4 regions of the Paenibacillus sp. FSL R7-0163 genome follow, and region 2 is predicted to be linked to each of the others. Evidence: riboswitches for the same ligand, from Rfam matches in the RefSeq annotation. Region 2 holds a riboswitch; each other region holds the start of a gene.
What was found. A riboswitch is a leader RNA that binds a small molecule or an ion and turns the genes downstream of it on or off. The one in region 2 is predicted to bind thiamine pyrophosphate.

Region 1: it holds a riboswitch for thiamine pyrophosphate, as region 2 does, so the genes downstream of both, NST45_RS25065 (ABC transporter substrate-binding protein) here and thiC (phosphomethylpyrimidine synthase ThiC) in region 2, are expected to answer to the same signal.
Region 3: it holds a riboswitch for thiamine pyrophosphate, as region 2 does, so the genes downstream of both, NST45_RS14510 (ABC transporter ATP-binding protein) here and thiC (phosphomethylpyrimidine synthase ThiC) in region 2, are expected to answer to the same signal.
Region 4: it holds a riboswitch for thiamine pyrophosphate, as region 2 does, so the genes downstream of both, NST45_RS17735 (thiamine phosphate synthase) here and thiC (phosphomethylpyrimidine synthase ThiC) in region 2, are expected to answer to the same signal.

What each region holds. Positions count from the first base shown of each region.
Region 1 covers NZ_CP150224.1:5,707,336-5,713,283, reverse strand. The annotation lists gene NST45_RS25075 (ABC transporter permease) at 1-377, opposite strand, end outside; gene NST45_RS25070 (MTH1187 family thiamine-binding protein) at 374-667, opposite strand; gene NST45_RS25065 (ABC transporter substrate-binding protein) at 1,228-2,277, opposite strand; TPP riboswitch at 2,439-2,549, opposite strand; gene NST45_RS25060 (hypothetical protein) at 2,708-4,171, opposite strand; gene NST45_RS25055 (MFS transporter) at 4,244-5,464, opposite strand; gene NST45_RS25050 (pyridoxamine 5'-phosphate oxidase family protein) at 5,625-5,948, shown strand, end outside.
Region 2 covers NZ_CP150224.1:38,539-44,486, forward strand. The annotation lists gene NST45_RS00190 (AraC family transcriptional regulator) at 35-868, opposite strand; gene NST45_RS00195 (beta-galactosidase) at 1,039-3,090, shown strand; TPP riboswitch at 3,162-3,271, shown strand; gene thiC (phosphomethylpyrimidine synthase ThiC) at 3,374-5,116, shown strand; gene NST45_RS00205 (phosphotransferase) at 5,202-5,948, shown strand, end outside.
Region 3 covers NZ_CP150224.1:3,253,597-3,259,544, forward strand. The annotation lists gene NST45_RS14490 (S-layer homology domain-containing protein) at 1-472, shown strand, start outside; gene NST45_RS14495 (amino acid ABC transporter ATP-binding protein) at 568-1,320, opposite strand; gene NST45_RS14500 (amino acid ABC transporter permease) at 1,334-2,002, opposite strand; gene NST45_RS14505 (amino acid ABC transporter substrate-binding protein) at 2,056-2,892, opposite strand; TPP riboswitch at 3,115-3,218, shown strand; gene NST45_RS14510 (ABC transporter ATP-binding protein) at 3,330-4,112, shown strand; gene NST45_RS14515 (ABC transporter permease) at 4,093-4,869, shown strand; gene NST45_RS14520 (ABC transporter substrate-binding protein) at 4,866-5,903, shown strand; gene thiM (hydroxyethylthiazole kinase) at 5,945-5,948, shown strand, end outside.
Region 4 covers NZ_CP150224.1:3,971,563-3,977,510, reverse strand. The annotation lists gene NST45_RS17755 (cupin domain-containing protein) at 1-372, opposite strand, end outside; gene NST45_RS17750 (hypothetical protein) at 567-1,085, shown strand; gene NST45_RS17745 (GDSL-type esterase/lipase family protein) at 1,139-2,614, shown strand; gene NST45_RS17740 (SDR family oxidoreductase) at 2,851-3,723, shown strand; TPP riboswitch at 3,811-3,912, shown strand; gene NST45_RS17735 (thiamine phosphate synthase) at 4,028-4,633, shown strand; gene thiS (sulfur carrier protein ThiS) at 4,672-4,875, shown strand; gene NST45_RS17725 (thiazole synthase) at 4,931-5,698, shown strand; gene thiH (2-iminoacetate synthase ThiH) at 5,733-5,948, shown strand, end outside.

The DNA of each region.
Region 1 (5,948 bases), 1.2 Mb from region 2:
ATCAGCACGATTTTGGGCAAAAGACCAAAGCCGAACCAGATAATGAGCAGGGGGCCGAGCGCGATGGAGGGAACATTTTGACTCAGAATAATGAGTGGATAAAAAGCCCGTCTAGCCCAAGGCAAAAGATGCAAAAGCAAAGCGACGATCAGACCTACCCCCGTACCGATGGGAAAACCAATTAAAGTGAGCCGCAGCGTAGCCATCGTATGAGCCCAAAGACCAGAAGCGTTACTGGTGGATTCACGGGCAATATCAGCAGGACTCGGCAGAATCCAGGATTCAATATGAAATACAGATACAGATAGCTGCCATACGGTTAAAAAGAAGACGACCGCCACAAGGGGCGGCCATATTAGCTTCCAGGTCGATCTCACGGCCGATATTTCTCCGTCAATTTATCCATGCTGATTCCGTTAGGATTATGAGCGATTTTGATCTGCGAAATTACGCTTGGACTGCCTGCTTCGATCAACGCCTCTTGCATCTGACGCACAACCTCCAGCAGCTCGCTAAGCTCACCTTCCATTGTGGTTTCCAGCGGATTCACCTGATGTTTAACACCGGATTTTTGAATGACCTCAATCGCTTTATCTACGTATGGGATGGAATCCTCATTGTTCGGAGTTTTTGGAATTACTTGAATGCTTAGTAGGGTGTTAGCCACAATAATCAATCCTCTCATTTTATATGGTAAGTTCAAAAAGCCAACTTTGATAACGAAGTAATTCAGGAAGCAAACTCGACATCGAATCTTGAACGAACTTGGGAAGTCCGGTACTCACGTACCACATCACTACGCTCCGTTCCTCCTTCCTCAAGTAACGTCCAACCTTCTTGGTTCTGAAAGCCGTCTTTTTGAACTCTTAAATTATAAGGTAAGTTCAAAAAGCCAACTTTGATAACGAAGTAATTCAGGAAGCAAACTCGACATCGAATCTTGAACGAACTTGGGAAGTCCGGTACTCACGTAGCACATCACTACGCTCCGTTCCTCCTTCCTCAAGTAACGTCCAACCTTCTTGGTTCTGAAAGCCGACTTTTTGAGCTCTTAAATTATAAGGTAAGTTCAAAAAGCCAACTTTGATAACGAAGTAACTCAGGAAGCAAACTCGACATCGAATCTTGAACGAACTTGGGAAGTCCGGTACTCACGTAGCACATCACTACGCTCCGTTCCTCCTTCCTCAAGTAACGTCCAACCTTCTTGGTTCTGAAGTCCGCTCTCTACTCCGCCGGTAAAAAATCATTACTGAATGCACTAGCAGCATCCAGCGGTTTATCCAGCAACTTCAGATCATACATCCAGTCGCCGTAATTTTGCCAGACCTCGGTTTTTTGCTCGCCCCAGCGGGCAGCATCGTCCTTGTATTTTGGGCTAAGCCATTTTTGGCTAGCTAGGACAAGGTCGGCGTCCAGGTCAGGAACGGCCTTCGATAACATACCGGCAGCCTCTTCCGGATGATCAATAGCATATTGATAACCTTTTGATGTGGCTTTCATGAAGGCCTTCACCAGCTCAGGATGATCTGCAATTTGCTTCTCACTCGTCGTCAGCACAGGCGTGTAATAATCGAGCTGTGGCGCATAATCCTTTAAGTACAGCATATCCAATGGCTCGCCACGCAACTCAGCCTCAACGCCAGTCCAAGCGTAGAAAATCCAGGCGAAATCAATGTCACGTTTGACGGCGGTAAAATAATCAGCTTCACCGATACTGATCAGCTTCACCTTTTTCACATCGCCACCTTCAGGATCCATGATAGCTTTCATGGCTGCTTCTTCGGCTGGTGAGCCCCAGCCTCCGTAGGTTTTACCTTCGAAATCCTTTGGTGATTTAATATTGCGATCTACTGGAGCGGCGAATCCCGACGTATTATGCTGAATAATAGCTGCTATCGAGACAAGGGGTACGCCTTGTAGACGGGCTAGCGTTAATCCTTCTTGGGCGCTGATGCCAAATGCGGCTTCGCCAGAAGTAACCATAGTATCAGAACCCGCTGCGCCTGGCTGAACGATTTCGACGTCCAGACCTTCTTCAGCGTAGTAACCAAGATCCTTTGCTACGTATAGACCGGTATGATTCGTGTTCGGTGTCCAGTCGAGCGCGACTTTAACTTTGGTGAGCTCTTTTGGAGCATCCGTCCCAGCCGCTGCAGTTGGATCAGTAGCATTTGCTTTGTTTCCGGCTGTATTCCCATTGTTGCTGCCGCATCCGGCAATGGCAAGAATGAGTACACAGGTGAGGCACAACGTAAGTGCTTTTTTGAGGTGCATGTCTTCTTCTCTCCTTTAAGGTTACAAGAAATCCGTCTTCACAACATGAACCGTAAAGTGTAGTATGTACGTTTTTCTACATCTTTTAGTGATCTTACAAAAAAAGCGCCCCGAGTGATCGGGACGCTGGCTTGGCGCAAGGTTAGTCAAGGTCACAGGGACCAGAACCAATTGGCGATTCCTACGCTGGCATTATCCAGATCAGGTATAAGGGTCAGTATCTTGTGGGATACAATCTCAGCCGGCCAATTCCAGCACCCCTGGTTCTATGAAGTTAACGGGTATTTCTATGTGCAATATAAGTAAGTATAAGTTTTGTACCCATACTTTATATCTTATATTTCTCGCATACGGTGTATTATAGACGGCTGTACTCGGAATGTCTAGTAGTGCACTCCTGAATTTTTCCAATCCAGTAGTTTCTTTTTTGCTAGTCTAGATCTTTATATTTCTTGCGGTGACGCCGTTTAAGCTCACTAACCAGCGCCCCTAGCGTGAGGACAACGCTGATCAGAATCCCGCTCATGATCACGAAGAGGGCAAGAAATTCAAAGGGGGAATATCCAATCATTTTACTCCATTGAATCTTTCCATCCAGATCGTCAATGACCTGATTCATGCCGTAAATCCCGCTTACTACCGTAAATACAGTGAGAATCATCAGCAGATTATCCCGTCGCTTGGACTGAAACTTATCCTGATACTGAAACAGGTCATTTAAGGTTTCTTTCACTTCCTCGAATAAAGCGTCGTTTCCGTATACTTTACGCAGCTGAAGAAATATCTCCCGGCCCTGCGACTGGGAAATCAACTCCAAGAAGTAGAACTTTGCCGAGAACTTATTGATGGAGTAGATTAGATTGTCTATTTCCTCATAATCATGATTAATCCGAAGTCGGGAGTGCATATTGGCGAGCTTCAGCAGAACGATTTTGTGGAAAATATTGAGTAAAAATCCGTAATAATATTGCCCGTACATCTGGTTGGCTAGACTAACAGCAATCTCCTGTTCAGCCCGGGTCATGCAGCAAAAGGTCTGCTCATTCATCATATAATACGTGTCTGGGCCCCAGCGATTATAGGAATGCTCATGACAATAGTTTGCAATATACGCTGGATCGCTTGCACTGGCATAGGGCTTTCCGTTCAGATCAATTCCATCAAGCTGTGAGGCGCGATAGCGTAGATTTACACTAATCTCATCAGAACCTTCTTCATTCTGAAAGCCGTAAAAAGCTTGCACCTGCATTCTTTCATCTACGAAAAAAGGAAGGGTCTCAAAATAAGCCCCATTGATATCCGATTGATCCAGATATGGCTCCAGTCCATCCACCAAATTTCGGAAGACAAAATCCTCTACCATCTCATAGGTCTGTTCCCCGCAATGAATATAAGTGTAGTCATCCTGTATGAAGGTTTTCTCTAGCGCACGGAAACGATCCGCGAATTCTAGGGCAATACTAAAGGGAATCGAATCCCCCTCCAGCTGGACACGTATCGTCACGAATCCAAGCTGAAAGGGACATATGAATATATCCGTCGAGAGAATTTTGAAAAATATAGATTGCTGCGGAATCTCCAGAATGCAGTCGAGATTATTTACTCTGGAAAAACGGCGAAACGAGTCGGCATCCTTCCTGCGCGGAAAAAGGACGTGTGCGGCAAACGGTAAATAGGTGCGCTCCATTCGTTCATGGGAAACACAGTAACCTTCTCCATAATAGGCAGCTTCCAGTTCTTTGTTATCCAGAAAAAAACGTGTGAATCCGTCGTCCTGTAATTGCTGGATAAGCTGCTTAGAATCGCCCTTTTTTATAGAGAAGGGAAATATAAACTGCATAAGCGCAGTATGTAACAAAGGCTCAGTTGAAGACTCATTTAAAGACTCATTCATTCATTGTCCATCCTTGTGCTCAGAATATGCTTATAGATCACATTACCCTAAAAGGATAACGTTGATACTATTCTAAATACGGGAACTCTTTCCTTCCACCGCTTGCCTGGCTTGGAATCTCCATGCGGCAATGCTTAGCAGGAACAAGAAGGCAGCAAAAGTGGCAAGTAATCCGGCTGTTTGTGCCACTTCTAAATGGTCCATAGACCAGCCCGTAAACAGAGGTAGCAAAGCACCACCAACGCCTCCGGAAGCAATCATAATGCTGGGTGTTGACTCTTCGGTGCCAGGCAGCATTTTGCTGGAGAAAACCAATGCAATGGAGAAAATACCGGACATAAACAGCCCCAGCAGCAGAATTACAATGAAAGCAGCCATACGATTTTCAGTGAACGGAAAGAGTGTCAGCAGTAACAAGGTTAGTAAACAGCTGCTGAGAATGTACACGCGATAAGATATTTTTTCGGCAATTACACCCGCAAACAATCTTCCTGTAGACATCGCCAGCCAAAAGAAAGTGACTGTCAGTGCTGCCGCAGACTCTGTCATCCCTAGCTTGGCAATAAAGATAGCCGGCATAAAGTTGACTAAACTCATCTCTGTGCCTACATAAAGAAAAAAGAAAACGATGAAGATCCCTAGCAGAATCCATTGCTTACCTTTATACGGAAATTTTTTGTTAGAACGTGAGCTTGAGGAATGCGAATTGTCTGCTCCTTGGACAGAGGCACGTTCATCCAGCATGCGTTGTAGATTACCGAAGTGTCCTCTTGCCCAGAGGATAAGAGAAATCAAAGAGAAGGCAGCGACGATTAGAAAGGCCAATCTCCACGCTCCGGCAGCAATGAGCGGACTGGCGATAAGCGGCATCACGAGTGCGCCTATCCCGAATAGAACTTCGAGCCGGCTCATCGCAATAGCCGTTCCTTCGGTTACAGCACCAATAATGATGGTGCCGATAACCGCTTCGATCATCCCGAAACCAAAACCTGCGGCAACAGCGATAAAATACATCCAGCCCCAAGGCGGTAGAAAGGCATAGGCAACTTCTGCAACTATTAGAAGACTGGTGGCAATGAGGATGCCTCCACGTTTACCGAAGCGGCGATTAAGTAGGGGAGAGACCAACACGCCTGCTAGAAAACCAGCGAATTGACTAAAGATTAATTCACCGCCAGCACTGTAATTTTGATCATAATGTTGCAGTAGAACGGGCAGAATAGATCCCAGCACAACATGTGCCAGACCGATAACGAAGTAGGAGAGACAGCCGATCCAAATCAGTTTTTTCACGAAGTAAGCTCCTTATCTTGATGTAGTTTATGGAGTAAGGTCGGATTCAATGTGAACCTGAAGGGTACATTATAATAAGCACCATTGTTATGATAAATCCAAACGGTGAGCTTGGATATATAAACTTTTGTTTACATGCTTGAAGGGAGAGATTTACGTAATGGATAACAAACAACTGGAACAACTCATTATTAAAGCATTGGATGACAACAAGTTCGGTTCCTTTGGTACGATCGAAGAAGGAAATAAGCCGAAAGTACGTTATATGGCCATTTTCCATGAGGGTTTGAAGATTTATTTGGCTACAAATCGCAAAACTCATAAAGTGGAGGAGTTATCCGATAATCCGAATGCTTTTGTACTGCTTGGCTATGAGGCCGGCGGAAGCAAAGATTTGCTGGAGATTGAAGCGACCGCTACCGTCTCTAAGGATGAAGGCTTGCGCTCCAAGGTATGGAATAAAGAGCTGGAGCCATGGTTTACT
Region 2 (5,948 bases):
AAGATTGAATCTCTACGGACTGAAGGAAGATCGTCTACGCCCCAAAAGCCTGCCGGTACTTCACAGGAGACATGCCTTCAAACCTTCTGAACACTTTAATGAAATAGCTGGACTGGGCAAAACCGGACTGAGTCGCAACCTGAGCAATGGAGAGTCCTGTGGAAACCAGTAAAAGCTTGGCTTTAGCCAGCCGACAATCGGTTAAATAACGGTTTGGAGTTTTGCCCATAACCACCCGGAACAGCCTTAGAAAATGATAGCTGCTGTACCCGGTCAATCTTGCCATCGATTCAAGAGACCAAGGGCTGGCACAATCGACATGAATGATATCTGCAGCACTGCGGATGGACTGTCTAACCTCGTGCGGTACTGAGCCGTGAAGCGGCTCGGAGTTCTGCAGCAATTTAACTAGAAGCTCATACAGCAGAGCAGATAGTCTTGGCTCGCTACGGGTCACGTAGGAAGCGCTCAGTAGGTACATTTCCTCGAATAGCTCGTCCAGCTTAGCATCCAAATCAAAAGTGAACAGGTATGCACGGGACTGGTCCACTTCCTCTAATAAGGGGAGGACAATTTCAGTATTAAAATGAACCCATCGGACATCCCAAGGCTCGCCTGGGTCAGAGCCGTATTGCTGATAAGCCCCTTTTGGGTACAGAAAACCTCGTCCTCTACTCATCGGAATACGTTCGCCCTCATGGAATACATAACCCTCCCCACCAAAGATCAAATGCAGGTTATAACTCCCCAGAAACCCTTCGCTTCTTCTCTCTGTATGTTGTGGAAAGTGAGTGTAATGTCCCAAAAATTCAGGATAACAGACATATTTTGAAAAAGCCGGTGTCGGCAAATACCATTGTTTCTTCATGTTTGGCAGCACCCATTTCTGTAGCGCAACAGAGCGCAAGTTGGATTAAGGAAATAAACGCAAGATTGTTATATGATAGCAATATTTTGTTATATAAGACCTCTTATCATTGATACTACAATAGAATTATAAAATATTGAAAGCATATTTTTAATACTTTGGAGGTAATGATGAAGAAACCTGTCGCAACTGAAAAATTCGAGCTTGGCGTTTGTTATTATCCGGAGCACTGGCCAGAAAACATGTGGGAGGACGATTATCGCCGGATGCGTGAACTCGGCTTTACGATCATTCGGATGGGGGAGTTTGCTTGGTCTATTTTTGAACCCACAGAAGGGGAGTTTCAGTTCGGGCTCTTTGATCGGGCGATTGATCTAGCACATAAATATGGCCTTCAGGTTGTACTTGGTACTCCGACGGCAACGCCTCCAGCTTGGTTGACTGATAAGTATCCAGAAGTATTAAATGTAACCTACGAAGGTGTTACACTTCAGCATGGCATGCGCCGCCATTATAATTACAGCAGTCCTAAATACCGGGATCTGTGTGCACGTATTGCAGAACAAATGGCTGAACATTACGGCAATCATCCGGGTGTAGTTGGCTGGCAAATTGATAATGAGCTCAACTGTGAGATCAGTGAATTTTATTCGGAGAGTGACCATAAGGCCTTCCGGGAATGGCTACAGCAGAAATATGTTACGCTTGAGCATTTGAACGAGGCATGGGGAGCTGTTTTTTGGAATCAAAGCTATAGTGACTGGTCTCAGGTCTATCTTCCACGTCCGACTCCAGTAGCGAAGCAACCCAATCCTCATCAGGCATTGGATGAAAAGCGGTTTATTTCGGACAATACAATTTCTTTTGCCAAAAACCAAGCGGATATCATTCGTAAACTTGCCCCTAAGCAATGGGTAACCACGAACGGTCTGTTCGGTCATCTCGATAGCCATGAAATGACGGATGAACTGCTGGATTTCTTCAGCTATGATTCCTATCCTCAGTTCTCTACTATTTTTTATGACCCGAATGAGCGGAATCCGCTGAATGATAGAGGCTGGGGACTGTCGTTATCTGTTGTTCGTTCGATATCCCCGAATTTCTGCATTATGGAGCAGCAGTCGGGCCCGGGTGGCTGGGTGAACCGGATGGATATGCCTTCTCCAAAGCCCGGGCAGATGCGGTTATGGACTTATCAGTCGATCGCTCATGGGGCAGATATGGTGTTATATTTCCGCTGGCGGACAGCTACGATGGGCAATGAAATTTATTGGCATGGAATCAATGACTATCATAATCAGCCTAACCGGAGAGTGCGGGAAGCGGGGCAGATCGGTCAGGAGCTGGCAGCAGCAGGTCAAGCGTTTATCGGTACTCATAATCAGGCTAACGTTGCTATTGTTCGTGATTATGACAATGAGTGGGATGGAGAATACGATGTTTGGCATGGCCCGTTTATGTGGAAGAGCAATAAGGAGTGGTACAAGGCTCTTCAGCGGAAGCATATCCCTAATGACGTGCTCTATTTGCGCAAAAAAACAACGCTGGAGGAGCTTGCAAGGTACGACGTGCTTATCTATCCTCACCCAGCGATTATGACAGATGAGACAGCGTCTCTGCTGGATGAATATGTTCAACAAGGCGGCAAACTGATCTTCGGCTGTAGAACTGGCTATAAGGATGAGCGCGGTCAATGTTATATGCGTCCTTTCCCAGGTGCTGCTAAGGATCTATGCGGGATCACAGTTGAAGAATTCACAATGGTTAAGGGCAGTCGTCAGCCAACAACAATTAGCTGGTCGGGCGCGACCGAAGTCGTTACAGGAGCAGATGACTTTAATGATATTCTCAAAATAGAGGAAGCTTCGGTTGAAGTGATGGCGGTTTACGCCTCTGATTATTATGCAGGAAAACCGGCGGTAACTAGAAATCGTCGCGGCAAGGGTGAGGTTTGGTATTACGGAGCCGTATTTAACGAACAGGCAGCGGCTGAGATCATAAAATTAATTGATCTACAATCGCCAGCAAATTGGCTGGAGCTCCCAGAAGAGGTAGAGCTGCAAGTCCGTACCGGAGCTTCTTCCAGTTATGCTTTTTTGCTTAATTATAGTGAGACTCCTGTCACGATCCATCTTCATGAGACCAAAACAGATTTACTGAGCGGCACAACATTGTCGGGCGAGGTGCTTCTGGAAGGATTTGGGGTACTGGTGTTATACTAACGTACACGTTGATCTCACATTTGAGTAGATTTGGATAATTCTCTCTTTTCGGTTATACTTTGAAGTAGCAATTATATAGTTACGGGAGCTTGGTGGGACCAGGCTGAGAGGATAGTTATAACTATCGACCGTCAAACCTGATCTGGATAATGCCAGCGGAGGAAATGGAGCTCTATTTCTATTTGTCTACTCTAAGGCCTCATCTTATACAGATGTGGCCTTTTCTATGTGTGGGGAGTAGACCGTCTCCGCTTGATCAAATCACCTTATAGGAGGAATTGAGATGACAAGCGAATTGAACAACGATCCAATCAATTTATCAGCTTTTCCAGCAAGTCAAAAAGTGTATGTAAAGGGTTCACGGCCTGATATTCAGGTGCCTATGCGGGAGATCTCACTTAGTCCAACTGCGGGCATAGACGGCGAAGAGGAGAATTCCCCAATTCATGTCTATGACACAAGTGGGGCTTACACGGATGCTAATATTCATACTGATATTCGTCAGGGGTTAGAGCCCAATCGTCTAAGCTGGATTGAGGAACGAGGGGATGTGGAAGCGTACGAAGGAAGAACCGTGAAGCCTGAAGATAACGGGAATGCAACGGGAAAAGCTGTGGCGGAAGTGTTTCCAGCGCTCCATAGAAAACCTTTGCGAGCGAAAAAGGGGCGTAATGTCTCTCAAATGCATTATGCACGCAAAGGGATTATTACTTCGGAAATGGAATACGTTGCGATTCGTGAGAATGTGACACCGGAATTTGTAAGAGATGAAGTAGCCCGCGGCCGCGCCATCATTCCAGCGAATATCAATCATCCAGAGAGTGAACCAATGATTATTGGGCGTAATTTTTTGGTAAAGATCAATGCCAATATTGGAAACTCCGCAGTATCCTCATCCATAGAGGAAGAGGTGGAGAAAATGAGATGGGCTACCCGCTGGGGTGCAGACAATATAATGGATCTCTCCACAGGTAAAAACATCCATACGACACGCGAGTGGATCATCCGTAATTCTCCTGTTCCTATTGGAACGGTGCCTATTTATCAAGCTTTGGAAAAAGTGAATGGGAAAGCGGAAGATTTAACGTGGGAAGTATACCGTGATACGCTCATTGAGCAAGCGGAGCAAGGGGTGGACTATTTTACCATTCATGCGGGAGTTCTGCTTCGTTATATCCCGTTGACGGCACAACGTATGACAGGTATTGTTTCAAGAGGTGGCTCCATTATGGCGGCATGGTGTCTTGCGCATCATCAAGAGAACTTTTTATATACACATTTTGAAGAGATATGTGAAATCATGAAGCTGTACGATGTTTCTTTTTCCCTAGGCGATGGATTACGTCCGGGTTCGATTGCTGATGCGAATGATGAAGCACAATTTGCCGAGTTAGAGACGTTAGGTGAATTAACAGCTATGGCTTGGAGTCATGATGTACAGGTGATGGTAGAGGGTCCAGGACATGTGCCGATGCACTTGATTAAAGAGAATATGGATAAGCAACTTGAAACTTGCAACGAAGCCCCTTTTTATACGTTAGGTCCACTGACTACAGATATTGCGCCGGGGTATGATCATATTACCTCTGCTATAGGTGCAGCGATGATTGGTTGGTTCGGTACAGCAATGTTATGTTACGTAACTCCGAAGGAGCATCTTGGCCTGCCTAATAAGGAAGATGTACGTGTAGGGGTCATTACTTATAAAATAGCGGCACATGCCGCAGATTTGGCGAAAGGGCATAAAGGAGCACAAGACCGGGATAACGCTCTTTCGAAAGCCCGTTTTGAATTTCGTTGGCGTGATCAATTTCATTTATCGTTAGATCCTGAGCGAGCGCTAGAATATCATGATGAGACATTGCCTGCGGAAGGCGCTAAAACAGCTCATTTTTGTTCCATGTGCGGGCCGAAATTTTGCAGTATGAAGATCTCTCATAATATCCGTAATACGACGAGAATTGAATCAGGAATGCAAGAGAAGGCGCAAGAGTTTCTCCAAGGCGGGAGCCTCATTTATAGATAACTTTTTCTGCTAAAAAGAAATATCTAAAAGAAGTCGTCATTGGCGGCTTCTTCTTTTATACTTTGAATAGATAGGAGTTGATGAAATGGAAGCGATTCGCTCAGAGGAAGCCATTTTAGAGGATTTAAGTAATAGTTTCTATCATTTTTTTGGATTGAAAGTCCTTCATGCTACCCCAATAAAACGTGGCTGGTTAAATCTTAAATGGAAAATCATAACGGATTCAGGACCATTTCTACTTAAACAATACAACAAAAAAAGATATAAATTGTATAACCCAGAAGAGCTGAACTTTGCTTTTTCTCAACAGAAAAGACTGTATCTACAGGGGCTCCCATGTCCCGAATTGTTGGCTTATAACCATAAAGTTTTATTGGAATCAGATATGGGAGAGACGTTTATGGTTATGGAATATTGTGAAGGGCGTGTCATAGAGCCGGGCAAAATTAACATCCTTCAAATGTTTGATTTGGGTCGTGCCACAGGTAAAATGCATCGTTTATTAAATGATGGGACCCTTAGTTTGAAAAGAACCCCACAATTTATTCCCCAAAGCCCTGAGGAACGTTTAGAACATTGGAATGTACTCCTACAACAATCAAAGGAAATGGGCAAAACTTCACTCATCACTGACCTAGAGATACAACTGAGAGCGACTGAAGAAATAGATCCGGAAATATTCGAAGGACTTGTAGCTGGATGGGCACATCGTGATTTATGGGTTGATAATCTTTTATTTCAAGATAGCCAATTGTCTGCAATTCTAGATTTTGATCGGTTCAAATATGATTATCCGCAGCTTGATGTAGCGCGAGCAGTGATGTCATCTGCT
Region 3 (5,948 bases), 3.2 Mb from region 2:
CCCTGGCTCTAAGGTAACTACAGCCCAAGGGATTCAGTTTATCTCCGGCGGTCTCCAGCTTAGCCTCGCGGCCATTGATTTTAACAAAGCTCCTGTTGCCAGCGGCTTGTTCACAAAAGTAAAAGACAAAGCCTGGTACGCTGAAGCCTTTATCAATGCTTATTACAATGAAGTTAAGCTTCCTAAAGACATTGATCCTAACCTCATTATGACCAAAGAGCAATTCACTAACTATCTAGTGCAAGCGATCGAAGGCGTTGGCAATCTGCCGATGATCAATATCGTTCCAGTAGATATCGCTGATGAAGCTTCTCTGACTCCTGCGTATCAAGGCAGTATTCAGCGCTCCCTGAAATACAAGATCAATAGCCTGGATGCTAACGGAAAGTTTAATCCAAAAAGCGAACTCACCCGCGCCGAAGCAGCGATTATGCTCTACAACGCTTTGGAATTTCTGAAAACTGGAGTATAAGCCAAATTTCAGATACTCTTCTCATTTGAATAATCTACACATGAAAAAGCAGCTCCGGATGATTCCCGAGCCGCTTTTTCGTGTATATTGTCTTTCTACTCTTCTTCACCATTCAGTCTGTTCAGAAATTGCAGAGCCCGGGGATTCTTCGGATGCTCCAGCACTTCTTGCGGAGTCCCTTGCTCTAAGATATGACCACCATCCATCAAAATGATCCGGTCCGCTACATCGGCGGCAAATTTCATCTCGTGGGTCACAATCACCATAGTCATACCTTCTGCCGCTAATTGTTTGATAACCTTAAGCACTTCCCCTACCAGCTCAGGATCGAGCGCCGAAGTGGGCTCATCAAACAATAACACTTCTGGATCTACTGCCATAGCCCGGGCGATGGCCACTCTCTGCTGCTGTCCACCTGACAGCTGATGTGGATAGTTATCAGCTTTATCTGCCAAACCCACCTTAGCCAGCAGCTGAAGCCCCCGCTTGCGCGCTTCTTCCTTGGATCGTTTCAGGACAGTTACCTGTCCCTCCATCACATTGCCAAGCGCAGTCATATGCGGAAATAAATTATACGATTGAAAGACCATCCCTGTTTTCTGACGAAGGGCCAATACGGAATTCTGAGGAATTTTCTTATGATCTGTAAAATTGATGGTGATATCACTGAGCGACAGGCTGCCTTGATCCGGGATTTCCAACAGATTAAAACAGCGCAGCAGTGTAGTCTTCCCGGAGCCAGATGGCCCAATAATGACAAGTACCTTTCCATGCTCCATTTTCAGATCAATACCCTTTAACACTTGGAGTGCGCCGAAGGATTTATGCAAATTAATGATTTCAATCACAAGTATCTCTCCTTTAGGTCGCAGAGTAACGATCGAGTCGTTTCTCCAAGTAATTTTGCAGCGCCGACAGCACAGAACAGAACACTAAATAAAACAATCCTGCTTCGGAGTATACCAGCAGAGGCTCATAAGTGGTAGAGGCTACCTGCTGTGCGGTTCTAAACATCTCCGTATAGGTGATGATCGCTGCAAGCGAAGTATCTTTAACCAAGCTAATAAAGGAATTGGATAACGGCGGTACAGAAACGCGCGCAGCTTGTGGCAGAATTACGCGGCGCAGAGCCTGCCCACGAGTCATCCCGACTGAGAAGGCAGCTTCCCATTGGCCTTTATGTATCGACAGGATAGCAGCGCGTACGATTTCCGATGAATAAGCCCCTACGCTAAGAGTAAATCCAATGGTGGCGGCAATGAAGGGGTCGAGTACAATACCAACAGCCGGCAAACCATAAAATATAATAAATAGCTGCACTAACAATGGGGTTCCTCGAATAACCCACACATAAAAACGGGCGATTAGCTTCGGAATTACCCACGGTGAAAGACGTGCCAGCGCGGTTAGGATCGCCAAAATCAATCCAAGCACAAAGGAAAGTAGCGCCAACGGAATGGTAAAAGCCACCCCGGCTTTTAGCAGGGGTAGCAGTGTGTCTAAGAAAATTTGTATTTTGCGGTCATCCATTATTCAGACATCCTTTTTAGCTTCCAGGCTTAATTAGCCTTGCTAGCCTTGTATTATTTTGAAACGTCAGCTCCAAAGTATTTCTCGGAAATTTTCAAGTACGTTCCATCACTCTTCATCTCTGTAATCGCATCACTGACCGCTTTCACCAGCTCATCATTGCCTTTCAGGAATACTGCGGCACTTTGTGATCCTTCAGGAATCTCATCAACCACTTTAATTTTTGCATCTGGTTTTTGTTTTTTTAGATCCAGATAAGACAAGCCATCATTCACAGTTGCATCAATACGTCCCGAAGTCAGCAGATCCATCGCTTGATTGAAACCGTCCGTAGCTACGATTTCAGCATCGTTCTCACGAGCGATGTCGGATAAGTTACTTGTCAGGGATTGTCCGGCTTTTTTACCCTTAAGATCGGCAAAGGTCTTAATATCCTCATTGTCTTCGCTCACGATCAATACTGCTTTGGATACGATATAGGGTTCAGAGAAATCATATTTCACTTTGCGATCTTCGTTAATGGAAACTTCATTAAAGATTACATCAAACCGTTTCGCATCCATTCCAGCGAAAATACCATCCCACTGAGTTTCAAAAAATTCAGCTTTAACACCTAAACGTTTTGCTACTTCTTCAGCAATTTCCACGTCAAAACCAGTCAATTTCCCCGCAGTGTCATGATAAGTAAAAGGCGCATAAGTCCCTTCTGTACCTATCCGCAATTTGCCGCTGGCTTTCACAGCCTCCAAACTGTTTTGCGCTGAAGATGCTGCTCCACCATTCGTTCCAGCTGTAGGTTCAGCAGCCGTATTGGTATTCGAATTATTGCCGCAAGCCGCTATAAGGACCACGGTTAACGCCAATATAATAGTTAAACTCCATTTTTTCATTATTAAATCCCCTCTCTCTACCCGGATTTTTTCCGGTAAATTGAATAGTACACTGCCATCACATGATCGTCAATACTTTTTTCCGATTATATACATCGGAATTATAATATTAACTAGATTCCTACCTATATCTTACCCAATCTTGGATTAATCCTTCACTTCTTTCTCTCTTTACTTCTCAGAAAGATATGGTATATTTATTAACAAATTAATATGGACCTGTTATTTCACTAGGGGAGTCGGCCGACTGAGACGGAGCTTCAAGCTCCGGACCCTTGGAACCTGATCTGGATCATACCAGCGGAGGGAAGTGGAGCAGAATTTTCATCAAGCATGTTAAGTGTTATTATGCAGAATGAACTTTTTGACCCATTCATTTCCTCTGGAAATGGATGGGTTTTTATTTGTTTAGGCGCTCCACAAAAATTTTAGGAGGTTTGATCATCACGACCATTTTATCTATTCAAGGCCTAACCTACTCTTTTCCGGAATCTGAGCAACCCCCTGTATTCGCAGATCTATCCATGGATATCAGGCAAGGGGAATTCGTCTCCGTAGTAGGTGCTAGCGGATGCGGGAAAAGTACATTTTTCAAAACGATTGCCGGTTTACTCGAACCTACTCACGGAAAAATAAAACTCTCTACGCACCCGTCAACCGCTAGTCGTTTAGGTCAGATCGCTTATATGCCTCAGCAGGATTTATTGCTGCCTTGGAGGACAGTGCTCGACAACTGCCTTTTGCCTTGGGAGATCAAGCCCAGATTCAATAAACAAGAAACGATCACTCAGATTCGGGAAATGTTGACCCGCTTCGGCTTAGCAGATGTAGAGAAGGCTTATCCCCATGAACTTTCGGGTGGAATGAAACAGCGAGTCGCATTTCTGCGCACCTTAGTGGCTGGAGGCGGAAGTGGTCTTATGCTGCTGGATGAGCCCTTTGGCGCTCTCGATGCCATGACCAAACGCGAGATACACCGTTGGCTGTTGGAGTTATGGGGTGAATTGAATCAGACGATTATGCTCATCACTCATGATCTGGAGGAAGCACTATTGCTCAGTGACCGGATTTATTTATTATCTGGCGGTGCGCACAGCGAATTACAGGAGATCGTTGTGGATTTACCAAGGCCAAGACATTATAAGATGAACTACGAACCCCGGTTTATAGCACTGCGTGCAGAGCTGGAGCGGAGATTACATGCGACCTATACCTTTTAAAAAACATCTAGACAACTATGGTCCCTTCCTTCTTCTGGTACTGCTCATTCTTGTAATCTGGGAGTCAGCTGTTCGCCTTCACATGATTCCAGCCTTTATTCTCCCTGCACCTTCCTCTATTGGAATCGCATTGATCGAGCACAGGCAATTATTATTTGGACAGCATTTATTGGCGACGTTACAGGAGATACTGGTGGGTTTTGTCCTTTCTGTTATTTGTGGTGTATTGCTGGGCACTGGAATGTTCCTGTATCGCCCCATAGAAAAGGCCATCTATCCCTTTCTTATCATTAGCCAGACGATCCCATTAATTGCGCTATCCCCCATTTTTATTATGTGGTTCGGATATTCGCTGTGGAGCAAAGTGGCTGTGGTGTTTTTGACGGCTTTTTTTCCAGTCGTAGTGAGTACATATGATGGACTTCGTACAAGTGGCCAGACTTACAAGGACTTATTATTAACATTTGGTGCAAACCGCTGGCAGCTGCTTGTCAAAACCCAAATTCCACTGGCGTTGCCTGCTTTTTTCTCTGGCTTAAAGCTGTCCATTGTATACTGCGTCATCGGAGCTACTATCGGGGAATGGCTCGGCGGCAGTAAAGGACTCGGTTACTTCAGCCGCAGAATGGCCGGAAATATGCAGAGCGATGAAATGTTCGCGGCTGTATTTCTGCTGTCCGCGCTTGGTGTGGTGCTTTTTCTGGCGATAGCTTTACTCGAACAATTATTTTTAAAGAAAAGAGGATCAAACCAATGAATCATTTAAAATCCCCACAACGAGGACTTATTTCTGTATTTCTAGTATGCACACTTTTGCTCTTAAGCAGCTGCGGGAAGGCAGACAAGATAAATAACAACTCCCAAACCGATCCCTCCAATACCGAAAATAAGCAGTCACACAAGCTGACGATTATGCTTGATTGGTATCCCAATGCCGTTCATTCCTTTCTATACGCTGCGCAACAGCAAGGTTTTTTCCAAGAGGAAGGTTTGGATGTCGAGATCAAAATGCCTGCAGACAGCAATGATTCCCTAAAGCTTGTTGCAGCGAATCAAATTGATCTAGCGCTCAGTTATCAGCCTCAGGTACTTATGGCACGCGGCGAGAAAATCCCTGTACGTTCGATTGCAGCAATCGTGCGGCATCCACTGAATCATCTGATGGTTCCTCAGGCTGGCAGTATTCATAGTCCAAAAGAGCTCGCGGGAAAACAAATCGGCTATTCCTCCATTCCGCTCTATGAAGCGATGATTCGGACAATGATCCAGAGTGATGGAGGCGATCCTTCATCCGCCAAGCTGATTGACGTAGGTTTTGACCTCATCCCTGCGATCTCTACTGGACAAGTAGACGCAATAATGGGCGGGTTCATCAACCATGAACAACTAATCCTTGAAAAAGAGGGACATCCGGTCACTTCGCTTAATCCAACGGATTACGGAGTGCCTGACTATTATGAGCTTGTGCTGGTGGCCAGCGAACAAGGATTGCAAAATTCTGAAGCCTACTTTAAAAAATTTCTAAATGCCATTACAAAAGGACAGGAATTTGTGGAGCAGAATCCTGAACAAGCCCTGGATTTACTGGTTGCACATGAAGATGCAACTTCACCGCTCGACAAGGAGATTGAGAAAAAAAGTCTTGAGATTCTGCTGCCGCTGATGAATGCTGGCGATCAATCTTTTGGATATCAAGACCCGACATCTTGGGAAAAGGTTCAGCAGTGGTTATCCACCAACAATCTTCTACCAGAGGATATTAAAGCACAGGAAGCTTTTATCAATCTGTAATGTTTAGTTAGTTGTTCATACAAGCTTGAGGAGGAATTATGATGA
Region 4 (5,948 bases), 2.9 Mb from region 2:
ACGCTGCATTTGTTGGTTATTCCATTTCTGTACAGCCTGAGATTGAAACCATTCACGAAACTTTAAATCGTCAATATCGAAATGAAAGGAGAGGTAAATATAGTTGCTCAGGCCTGAATTAACTACATAATGACGTAAGCCAGGCGGAATGATTAACCAATCTCCTTTACCAAAGGCGATGGAGCTACCTTCTACATATTGATGGGAGTTGCCATCGTAGCAATACAATAGTTCGAAGATTTTGTGATGATGATCAGGGTATGCCCACCCAGGTTCTGCTACACGATAATGAACACCGATCAGCTGCAGTGTACTTATAATGTTCGGAAAGCTGACTTTGTAAGCGATAGGAGTTCTCCTCCTTAGGATCAATAGGGATGTTCTTAATTATATCAAGGATACCTATACATATGACCGTTTTGCAGTGTGAGCCGTTGATCAATTCCAAGTTTTACGTTACAAAAGGTCAAAAAAAGAATGAAATCATCATTTGAATCACTTTAGAGAAAAGGGATAATGGAGGAACCTAGGTAAGTACTTCGAGAAACGGAAGGAAGTGTAATGAAGTGAGAAAGCTGTGTAGGGATATACTAATCTTATCTTCTTTACTTATGGCTTCATTGACTCTTACTCACGGTATAACAGAGGCAGCCCTTATTAAAGATGGGGTAGAGGGGCAACCTCCAATCCAAATTGCAAACGCATACAAGCTCAATTTTACAAACCAAGTTAAAACAGGGTATCAATCCGTTAGGTATGATCCTAATCGCGGTGCGCAATTGTATGACTCATCATTAGGTTATGGTTTTGTCCAAGAGACCAACGCTTTACCCGCTAGAGAAGTGCATACCGATTCAATTACATCCGATGGAACAGGTTTTTTCATCACAGAATCTTATTTTTTTGCTGAACCTAAATCTGAAAAGGATAATTATAATAACTACGGCATGGCGTTTCGAATGGATGCTTCCCCTGGAACCTACAACGTATATGTAAAAACGACTTCTGACGCAGAGGATGGGATCGTGTCAGTATCAGGAATGCAGACCAGCCGCTTGTTGAAAAGTGGACTTATACGTATGTAAACGGCCGTGACCATATAGATATTGAGATTGAACCGAACAAAGTGAACACAGCTGTGGGGATTGAGGAGATCATACTGGAACCGATTTTGCCACAGCATAGAGCAGCTGGAGCTCTTCCGAATTTATTTATACTTGGAGATTCCACGGTCAAGTCCTACACCTTCGACGAAGCGCCAATGAGTGGTTGGGGCCAGATTATTGGCAGTATGTTTAATCAACATAAAGTGAGTGTAACTAACTATTCCATGGGAGGACGCTCGTTTAAAAATGCCTATACAGAAGGTCGACTTAACGACATTTTACTGAGTGGCAGCATTGGGGATTATGTGTTTATTCAATTCGGACACAATGATGAGAGTGCAGATGAGTTCAGACGTTACGGCAGAGGTTCGACTGAGGCAATGTATGAAAACTACCTTAAAGAAGTTTATCTCCCTGCGATCCAAGCCCGGGGCATGATACCAGTACTGGTAACGCCAATGTCCAGAATTAAAGGGAATGCAAGTCCGGGATATATCTATGAGAATTCTTTTAAATCAAGAAAGTTTGTAGATATTCTTAAACGGGTTGCAGATGAATCTGGAGTTACACTTATTGACCTTAACTCGGAAAGTCTGAAATATTATAACGAGATCGGAGTAGAAGCGATAACAGCCCTCTTCATGTCAATTGAAGCCGGAGAAACGCCAGGCAAAACAAATGACGGAAGTTACGCTAACGGGCATCCTTCAAAGAAAATCGATGGGACTCATTTTAAAGAAGCGCTCGCCAAACAATTTTCGCGGATGATTGTTACGGAGCTTGTAGAGAAAGGTGCTACTGGCGATTCTACTGCTGCCTCCATTACTGCTTATCTTAAAGGGAACGTTAAGCATGCGGCACTAACAGGCAACTGGGATAAGGTTTTTCCGGAAATAACTAATGATACGACGACCGGGGAAGCTGCTTATTACCGCAATCAAATTGAAAAATTAATCCAGCTGGGAGTAATGGGCAAAGACCGTCAAGGGAATTTTAAGCCAGATACGGAGATGACAGTTGCTGAATTCACACGCAGTATTTCTAAGTTAATGAAAGTGGAAAGATCAGATCTTGCCTATTATCCGAAAGGTAAGCTGTCACGTGAAACGATGGGTGCTATTCTCTATGATGTTTACCAAGTAAAGTTTGCTAATAAACCTAAGTACATGACTGATTATAACGGCACAGCAGTAGTGCCAGGAGATCCTGGTTATGATTTCAATCTGGATCCAGGCGCTAGAGGAGCGATGTACTATCCACTTGTATCCTGGCAGCAGCTGGTTGATACGGCGGACATTTCTCCCTTTTTAATTTCAAAAGTGAAAAGTGCTTATGAATTAGGGCTTATTAGATCTGAAGTGGGGATTGCTAGAGGCCAAATGGTCAATGGGACAGAACTAGAACCTAAAGCCATAGTGACCCGGGAGAAAGCAGCTAAGGCTCTTTATTTTATGTGGGTACTGGAACATGAAGTGAATGCAGAAAATCATGTTTCTTCTTTGAAATAGTTAGGGTGAACAATTCAAGGCACAGCAGCGATGCTGTGCCTTTTTGTATGCAGTGAAGTCCTCTCCACTTACAGCAGTTTACATCCACGGTTGTTTATTTCTACTTGCATTGTGGTAAGTAAGATTCGTAAAGCGATTTAAGAAAATGACAAACCCAGCGTATAAACGTGCATTGTTGTGCCATCCTAAGATGATCAGTTAACTATCAATTTGCTTAACGAGAGGAGATAGGGAAGATGTCAGGCAATAATAAACAAGCTACAAAAACCTTACCCCCACAGGAGCAGCATCATCAGCCAGGGATTGAGAGTGAAATGACGCCGCTGCCCAAATACGAGCCGGCAAATTATAAAGCAGCAGGTAAACTGCAAGACAAGGCGGCGTTGATTACCGGTGGAGACAGCGGAATTGGGCGTGCAGTTGCTGTGCTTTTTGCTAAAGAAGGCGCTGATGTGGTCATTTCATATCTTAATGAACACTCAGATGCAGAGGAAACTAAACGTCAGGTCGAGCAGGAAGGCCGCAAATGTATCCTAATTCCAGGTGATATCGGTGACGAGAAATTCTGTAAGGATCTTATTAAACAGACGGTGGAGGGCTTAGGAAAGCTTGATATTCTCATCAATAACGCGGCAGAGCAACATCCGCAAGCTAAGATCGAGGATATTACTTCCGAGCAGCTAGAGCGTACTTTCCGTACGAATATATTTGCGATGTTCTATTTAACAAAAGCAGCTATGCCTCATTTAAAAGCAGGATCTACAATTATAAATACAACTTCAATTACCGCTTATCGCGGAAGCCCGCAGCTGCTGGACTATTCATCAACTAAAGGAGCTATCCTTAGTTTCACACGATCTTTGTCCACGAATCTGGCGGAGAAGGGCATACGGGTAAACGGTGTAGCGCCAGGTCCAATCTGGACACCGCTAATTCCCTCTACCTTTGATGCGAAGCAGGTTAGCGAGTTTGGAGGCACGCAGCCTATGAAACGGCCTGGACAACCAGAGGAGCTGGCGCCAGCCTATGTATATCTAGCCTCTGACGATTCCAGTTATGTGACTGGACAGGTTATTCATGTAAATGGTGGCGAGGTAGTAAACGGTTAGATTAGTACAGCTAATGTGAATAAATGGGTGTATTTCAATAAAAAAATATGTTACTATAAACCACGTTAGCATTTTAAAATTGTATATTTATGTCACTAGGGGTGCCGTTTGGCTGAGACGGAATGGATTTCCGGACCCTTTGAACCTGATCTGGTTAAGACCAGCGTAGGGAAGTGGAGAACGAATTTCTGTTGTCGGGCTATTTGTAGTACCGTCTAGTTACAGATTCTGACTGCCTTCCTTACGGGGGCAGTTTTTTTGTTTTTTACTGACCTACAGGGAAGTGAGAGAGAGGAGATCGCGAGTGGTACAAGCTGAGATCCATCTAATATCAGACGGCAAGCAGCAGTTGAGACAATTTGTTGAACTGGCTGTCACGGTGCAGACATGGGTCGATTATATTCACTTAAGAGAGAAGCAATGTCCAGCACGCGAACTGCTCTCTGCGGCACAGGAGCTGTTGGCTGCCGGTATACCCGCTACCAAACTGATAATCAATGACCGGATCGATGTAGCATTGGCAGCTGGTGCCGCGGGTGTTCAGTTGGCTGGGCACAGTCTGAGCCCGGTTACAGCCCGGCGAATTGCACCTCAGCTTTGGCTGGGGAGATCGGTTCATTCTCCGGAAGAAGCGGCGAATGCTTCAGAGCAGGGAGCTGATTATTGCTTGTTTGGCCATGTATTTCCCTCGGCGAGCAAGCTAGGGCTGCCCGCACGTGGGTTAGAGCTGCTTGCAGAAACGGTGAAGACTAGCTCTATTCCTGTAATTGCGATTGGCGGAATTGGTCCCGCTAATGCGGCACAGATCATTAGGCAAGGCGCGGCAGGAATTGCTGTGATGTCCGGTATTTGCGGAGAGGATGATCCTTATGAGGCCGCCAAAGCTATTCATAAGGCGGTTCATTCATAGCCGGGAGGTAAAAGCATAGGCGAAGGGGGTGATTCAGAATGAGACTGTTGATTAACGGGAAATCCGCAGAGTGTTCTGGTGGTGTTCAAACTATAGCTGATTTGATCAGTCTTCCTGAGTGGTCGGGTCGTCTGATGATCATTGAGCTGAATGGAGAAATTGTCAGTAAGGAGAATTATGAAAGTACAGCTCTGAGCGAGGATGATCGTTTGGAACTGGTGCACTTTGTTGGTGGGGGTTGAGATGGAGCGGTATAGAATTTTGAGAAATTTATAAGAACCAAAGGGAGGTAATTTCATGCATGACCCGTTACATATTGGAGGCATCGAATTAACTAGTAGATTATTTATCGGAACCGGAAAATATAGCCGGAATGCTCTGATCCCCGAAGTGATCGCAAGCTCTGGTTCTCAGGTGATTACTGTAGCGCTTCGCCGAGTGGACCCGGAAGGTGGAGCAGAAAATATCATGAACCACATTCCCGGCCACATGACTCTTCTGCCTAATACCTCAGGAGCGCGTACAGCGGAAGAGGCAGTCCGTATTGCGAGATTAGCAAGAGCTGCGGGACTGGGGAACTGGGTGAAGATCGAAGTGATCAATGATCAGAAATACCTGCTTCCAGATAATCTGGAGACCATACGAGCTACAGAGATTCTAGCGGCGGAGGGTTTTGTAGTACTGCCATATATGAGTCCGGACCTTTCGGCTGCTTTACGTCTGAGAGATGCCGGTGCTGCTGCTGTGATGCCGCTTGGTGCGCCGATCGGGACGAATCGCGGCCTGCGCACCAAGGAGCTTGTGCGTATTCTTATTGAAGAAGTGAATTTGCCGATTATTGTAGATGCCGGAATTGGCAAGCCCTCGGAAGCGGCGGAAGCAATGGAGATGGGGGCCGCTGCTGTTCTGCTTAATACGGCTATCGCAACGGCACGTAATCCGCTCGTCATGGCGGAAGCGTTCCGCGAGGCGATATCCGCTGGCCGCAAAGCTTATTTGGCAGGACTCGGTCCTGTAGAAGAAGTTGCTTTTGCTTCGTCACCGTTGACTGGATTTCTGAACTGAATTTGATAGGTTCACGAAAGGAGGGAGAATTAGCATGAGCTTTTTTGACACACTGGCCCGCTTGGAGCAGTATCCTTATGAGCAGCTGTGGAAGGAGTTCCGGGAGGATGACGTTAAGCGGGCGCTTGGAAAAGACAAGCTGAACGAAAATGATTTGCTGGCATTGCTCTCTCCGGCAGCAACGCCGCTGCTAGAGGAGATGGCGTTGGCTGCACAGCGACTGACCCGTGCACATTTTGGTTATTCGATG